Linked DNA regions of Geobacter metallireducens GS-15. The protein of the gene in region 2 interacts with the protein of the main gene of each other region in a pairwise test. Links are inferred from orthologs where the notes say so. Each region holds a gene or a part of one and is shown on either strand. Other genes may lie near its edges.

The links.
Region 1: the proteins of rplK (region 2) and prmA interact in binary tests that used the Escherichia coli proteins (3 or more experiments, as listed by UniProt). The link is inferred for Geobacter metallireducens GS-15 from one-to-one orthologs.

Annotation. Positions count from the first base shown.
Region 1 is NC_007517.1:3,798,823-3,802,120, reverse strand. Bases 126-3,106 are described here. They hold prmA (50S ribosomal protein L11 methyltransferase), read right to left. Parts: upstream 2,076-3,106; coding sequence 1,176-2,075; downstream 126-1,175. Other genes in these bases: GMET_RS16965 (M20 family metallopeptidase), read left to right, coding at 2,218-3,106; GMET_RS16975 (16S rRNA (uracil(1498)-N(3))-methyltransferase), read right to left, coding at 388-1,179; GMET_RS16980 (hypothetical protein), read right to left, coding at 126-343. Outside these bases: more of GMET_RS16980, read right to left, coding at 1-125; more of GMET_RS16965, read left to right, coding at 3,107-3,298. UniProt on the Escherichia coli protein: Methylates ribosomal protein L11.
Region 2 is NC_007517.1:683,382-686,541, forward strand. What follows is about bases 318-3,160. They hold rplK (50S ribosomal protein L11), read left to right. Parts: upstream 318-1,449; coding sequence 1,450-1,872; downstream 1,873-3,160. Other genes in these bases: rpmG (50S ribosomal protein L33), read left to right, coding at 358-507; secE (preprotein translocase subunit SecE), read left to right, coding at 657-842; nusG (transcription termination/antitermination protein NusG), read left to right, coding at 858-1,385; rplA (50S ribosomal protein L1), read left to right, coding at 1,895-2,599; rplJ (50S ribosomal protein L10), read left to right, coding at 2,775-3,160. Also shown: tuf (elongation factor Tu), read left to right, coding at 1-290. UniProt on the Escherichia coli protein: Forms part of the ribosomal stalk which helps the ribosome interact with GTP-bound translation factors.

The DNA.
Region 1 (3,298 bases), 3.1 Mb from region 2 along the record:
AGGAGACGGGCGGGGGCGACGCCGGTGCCGCCGGCGGCGGAGTGGCGAAGTCCAGGTCCATGGAGGGGAAGATGTCGTCTCCCTGCTTGATTGAAGGGGGAACAGGAGTTGCCGTGGCGGCCGGTTCGTCCCAGGTGAAGTTCTCATCGGCGGCTGCCGGGGGAGCGGCTACGGCTGCTGCGACCGTCGCCGCCGCAACGGCCGGTGCTGCTGCAGCGGCAGCGAGGGAAGTCATCGGGGAGTGGATGCCGTGGGTCTGCTTGAAGCCGCTCAGATCGGTCTTGCACTTCTTGCAGGTGTCGAGAAATTCGAAACTGTTGTATCCGCACTTGGGACACTTCATGGTTGCTGCTCCTTGTGCGGCACAACACAGCTGGTGGCTGGCCGCTATGACGTGAGTGACGATCCGGGGCCTTCTTCGGGATTTTCTCCTTCTCCCAGGTCGCCGTAGAGATACTGCAGAATTGCCAAAAGGGCGATTCCCGCGGTTTCGGTTCGGAGGATGCGCCTGCCGAGGGTCACGGGGATGAAGCCCGTCCGACGGGCCGTTTCCGCCTCCTCCCTCGTGAGCCCTCCCTCGGGCCCGACGATGACGGCGATGCTTGCGGGCCGGGGCCGGACGTTAATGGCCCCCTGCAGGGTCGTTGCCCGCTCCTCTTCCCAGAGGAGGAGCTTCAGGTCGTGGTCCGTATCCCGGACAGCTTCATCCATCCCCTGGGCCAGCTGCACCGTCGGGATGTCGAGACGTCCCGCCTGGCGGGCCGCTTCGGCGGCTATCCGCTGCCAGCGCCGCAGCCGTTCATCCTGCCGGTCGGCCGGGATGCGGGAAACCGACCGGTCCGCCTGGAAGGGGACCACCTCGTTTACCCCGAGTTCAGTCCCTTTTTGCAAGATGAGTTCCATCTTCTCCCCCTTGGGGAGCCCCTGGATAAGGGTGATTCGCAGTGACCCGCCGACGGGGGCCACAGCATGGCGCTCCTCCACGGCTACGGTGAGATGGTCGCGGCCGATCTCCTGAATGATTCCCGCGCATTCGACGCCGTGGCCATCAGCCAGCCTGACGCGGGTGTCAATTTTCAGGCGCAGGACCTTCACCATGTGACGGAAAAGGTCCCCCTCGATCCGCACCGACTCTCCGGCGAGGTCGGCGCCGGGGGCCATGAAGCGGCGGACGCTCATTGTCCGGCCTGATAGAGGAGGCAGCTCCACTCCCCCTCGCGGGTGGTTTCGGCAAGGGTAAGGCCGGTGGAGACAAAGCCGTCAATGACGTAGGACTCGCGCTCCACGAGAATTCCGGACAGGATCAGGAAGCCGCCGGGGGCGACCTTTGCCGTCAGGTCGGCCGCCATCCTCACCAGGTCCTCGGCAAGGATGTTGGCGAGGACCACGGAGAATTGCCCCGGGATATCCGCCAGGGGAGTGGTGACCAGTTCGGCGGTGACCCCGTTCATGGCGCAGTTTTCCCGGGCCACTGCCACGGCGTCGGGGTCGATGTCGGTCCCCACGACGCGTTGCGCCCCCAGCTTGACGGCGGCCATGGCCAGGATTCCCGAGCCGGTCCCCACGTCGAGGACATCGCCGGCGGTGCCGAGCTTTTCCAGGGCCTCCAGGCAGAGGCGGGTGGTGGGATGGGTGCCGGTGCCGAAGGCCATCCCCGGGTCCAGTTCGATGACTAAGTCGCCGGGCTCCGGCGAGAACGGCTCCCAGGTGGGCTTGATCACGAGTTTTCGGCCGATGCGGGTCGGTGCGAAGTGCTGGCGCCACCCCGTGGCCCAGTCCTCCTCCCTGAGGGTGGTGACGGTGGGCGGGGCTGGAGCGGCGTCGCCGTAGGCGGGCGCGTGCTCCTGGATGAACCGGTTCAGGGCGGCCAGTTTTTCTTCCAGTTCGTCGTCGGGAGTGAAGTAGGCCCGCACGGTCTTCACCGGCGCCTCGTCCATGGTGTCGAGGGAGAAGGTGTCCAACTCCAGATTGTCGATGCTCACTCCGTTGCCGGAGAGTTCCACGAGGAAGTCGGCCAGAAGGTCGATCATTGCCGCGGGGATCTCGCAGGTGACTTCGGCCCAGGTTTTGTCCATGGATGCTCCTCGGAGTTGCGTTTGGATTGATTCAGTCAAGGTGGGCCAACGTAGCAAAACTAAAGGGCTTTGACAATAAAAACCTTGACAAATACCCGTCTCTGGGGTTGAATTTCATTAAAATAAATTCGGGGTGGCCGTGATGGATCTGGATCGAATCAAGGGGGAGATCGTCGCCTTCGTCGAGGGGCGGAAGAGCGAATTTGCTGCTATTGCGGAGGATCTTTATCTCCATCCCGAGACCGGCCTGAACGAGGTGCGGAGTTCGGCCCTCCTGGCCGATTTCCTGGAACGGGAGGGGTTCCGGGTGGAGCGGGGTATTGCCGGGCTTCCCACGGCGTTCCGGGCCGAGACGGGTGAGGGTGGGCCGGTCATTGCCTTCATGGCCGAGATGGACGCCCTCCCGGTTATGGGTCATGCCTGCGGCCACAACGTGATCGCCGCCGCGGCCGTCGGGGCTGCCACGGCACTGCGCTCCATTCTTCCTCCGGATGCGGCCCGGATCGTCGTCCTCGGCACCCCCGCCGAGGAGATGGGAATCGGGAAGGTGGATATGATCGCCAACGGCGCCTTTGACGGGGTCGAGTTCGCCCTGATGGTGCATCCATCTTCGCGGCGGTACGTGATCAAGCACTACCTGGGGCTCGCCCGGGTTCGCTTCACCTTTTTCGGCAAGCCGGCCCATGCCGCCGCCTACCCGGAAGAGGGGATCAACGCCCTCGATGGTGTCATCCAGACCTTCAACGGGATCAGCGCCCTGCGCCAGCAACTCCGCCAGGACGTGCGGGTCCACGGGATCATCACCGAGGGGGGAGTTGCCCCCAACATCATTCCGGAGCGGGCCTCGGCCCATTTCTATGTCCGGGCCGACGACCTGGCGGAGCTGGAGCGGGCGAAGGCACGGGTTCTCGCATGCGCCGAAGGGGCCGCCCTGGCCACCGGGTGCCGGCTCCAGGTGGACGCGGATCCCCGGATCATGGCCCCCCTCAAGGTGAACCGGATCTTCTCCGACCTCTACTCGGCCCAGCTGGCGTATTTGGACCTTCAGGAATCGGAGAATCAGCCCGATAAGAACAAGGGGTCGTCGGACATCGGCAACGTCTCCCAGATCGTGCCGACCATCCACCCCCATGTCCCCATTGGCGACGGCATCAATATCCACAGCGAGGCATTCGCCCGAGCCACGGTCTCCGGAAAGGGAAAGGCCGCCGTGGCGGAGGGGG
Region 2 (3,160 bases):
TCACCCCGCACACCAAGTTCAAGGCCGAGGCCTACATTCTGACCAAGGAAGAAGGCGGGCGCCACACCCCGTTCTTCAACGGCTATCGTCCGCAGTTCTACTTTCGGACCACCGACGTGACCGGCATAGTAGACCTTCCCGCAGGGACCGAAATGGTCATGCCCGGCGACAACGTAGCCGTAACGGTTAACCTGATCACCCCAATCGCCATGGACGAAGGCCTGCGGTTCGCTATCCGTGAGGGTGGCCGTACTGTCGGCGCCGGTGTTGTCAGCTCTATCATCGAATAATTGTTGCTGGAAATTTCGCGAGCAGGCCTAGGCCTGCTCGCATTCTTTACTATGAAGGGTTAAGCCAATGAGAGACATTATTACTCTTGCTTGCGCCGAGTGCAAGCAGAGGAACTATACGACCACTAAGAATAAGAAGACTACTCCGCAGAAGCTCGAGTTCAAAAAGTATTGTCGCTTCTGTCGTACTCATACCGTCCACAAGGAAACCAAGTAACCACGGTCACAGGTTTGGGGTTGCGATCTGCAGCCCCAGCGGACGCAGGCCAGTAGCTCTAACGGCTAGAGCGCCGGTCTCCAAAACCGGATGTTGGGGGTTCGAATCCCTCCTGGCCTGCCATTTTTTATCCATCCCGGGGTTCTCACGTGATCGCAAAAGCCAAAGATTTTCTCACTGAAGTGAAGGCCGAGTTGGGCAAGGTGACTTGGCCTACCCGCAAAGAGACCATCTCAACGACGTGGGTCGTGGTGGCTATCGTTGTCATAATCTCCATTTATCTCGGGGCGTGTGACGTGATTCTGGCGAAGCTGATGCGCCTTATCCTTGGCTAAAGGACGCAAACTACTATGGCAAAAAAGTGGTACGGGGTCCATACGTACTCCGGATTTGAAAATAAAGTAAGGCTCTCCCTTTCTGAACGAATAAAGAACCTTGGCCTGGAGGAGTCTTTCGGCGAGATTCTTATTCCTTCAGAAACAGTGGTAGAGTTGAAAAAGGGGGAGAAGAAGACTTCCTCCCGCAAGTTTTTTCCTGGCTATATCCTTGTCAACATGGAGTTGAGCGATGAGACATGGCATGTAGTGAAGGAAACCTCCAAGGTTACTGGATTTGTCGGGGGGAATAACCCTTTTGCCATACCTGACGAAGAGGTTGCGAAGATCACCCGTAGGATGGAAGAGGGTGCTGAGAAGCCCCGACCCAAGGTTCAATTCGAGGTTGGAGAGACTGTTCGGGTGGTTGATGGTCCGTTCCTTAACTTTACTGGAGTCGTAGAAGATGTGAAGCCTGACAAGGGTAAACTCAGGGTTATGGTCAGCATTTTCGGGCGCGCAACTCCTGTAGAGCTTGAGTTCATGCAGGTGGAAAAACAGTAGGGGATAACCCTCTGTCAGATAAACGGTATATCCTTCTCTGAGGAGAAGAACAAGGAGCACGGCAATGGCAAAGAAGATTACGGGATACATCAAGCTGCAGATTCCGGCGGGCAAAGCAAACCCTTCGCCCCCGATCGGTCCGGCTCTGGGCCAGCATGGTGTCAATATCATGGAGTTCTGCAAGGCGTTCAATGCCAAGACCCAGGGCGACGAGGGGACCATTACTCCCGTTGTCATAACCGTCTACGCAGATCGTTCGTTCAGCTTTATCACCAAAGTGCCGCCCATGTCGGTTCTCATCAAGAAGGCGGTCGGAATTGAGAGCGGTTCCAGCGTGCCGAACAAGAACAAGGTCGGAACGTTGACTGCGGAGCAGGTGAAAGAGATCGCGGTCAAGAAAATGCCCGACATGAACGCTGCGTCGCTTGAAGCTGCCATGAGAACGGTCGAAGGGACCGCCCGCAGCATGGGCGTTGAAATTGTTTAATAGAGAAAGGGTGGATTGAGAGATGCCGAAGACAGCGAAGAAGCATAGGGAAGCCTTGGCGAAGATAGACCGAAGCCGGACCTACCCCCTCGTTGAAGGTATAGAAAGTGTCAAGTCGGTAGCCTACGCCAAATTTGACGAGACCGTGGAGGTCGCTGTTCGGTTGGGCGTTGACCCCCGCCATGCCGATCAGATGGTTCGTGGCGCCGTAGTTCTGCCGAATGGCCTCGGCAAGGACGTCCGGGTACTCGTTTTCGCCAAGGGCGAAAAGGAGAAGGAGGCCCGTGACGCCGGCGCTGACCATGTAGGCGCCGAAGACCTCGTTGCCAAGATCCAGGAGGGGTGGTTCGACTTCGACACCGCCATCGCGACTCCCGACATGATGGGTGTTGTCGGCAAGATCGGTAAGCTTCTTGGTCCCCGCGGGCTCATGCCGAACCCGAAGGTCGGCACGGTCACGTTTGATGTGGGCCGTGCGGTTAAGGAGTCCAAGGCCGGGAAGGTTGAATTCCGGGTCGAGAAGGCCGGTATTGTCCATGCGCCGGTCGGTAAGGCATCGTTTGATGCGGACAAGCTCAAGGAAAACCTTCTTGCGCTTGTGGAGGCGCTCGTTAAGGCGAAGCCGTCCGCAGCCAAGGGTACCTACATCAAAAAGATCAGCCTCTCTTCCACCATGGGACCGGGGCTGAATCTGGATATCGCAGACGTCCAGTCGAAGCTTGTCTGAGCATTAGGTATATAAAGCCAAAGTCAAAGACAGCAGGTGCCCGGGCAGCATCCGGGCTTAATGGCGCAGGCAGCCTGCCGAGACTTGTGGTAGTCACAGGAAAGTACTAAACCCCGCACTTTCTGACTTTGGCTGGGGCTTCGGCCCTCAACCCGAACAGAAAGGAGGAAGGCGCTTGAATAGAGAAAACAAGCAACAACAGGTAGCGGAACTGCACGAAAAGCTTAAACGGGCTAAAGCAGTGTTTCTCGCCGATTTCCGTGGTATGAGCGTAGAGCAGGCAACGACCCTGAGAAATGAACTTCGTGCAGCTGCCGTTGAGTACAAGGTTGCCAAGAACACGTTGCTGGAGCTTGCGTCCAAGGAGACCGACAAGGAATCGCTCTCTCCCCACTACGCCGGTCCGACCGCCATTGCGTTCAGCTATGATGATCCGGTCGCAGCTGCTAAGGTTCTGTCAAAGTTTGCCAAAACCCAGGCCAACACCTTCAAGCTTAAGGCTGCCGTGCTGTCCGGCAAGCAGATCTCGGTCAGCGATATCCAGGCATTGGCCGATCTGCC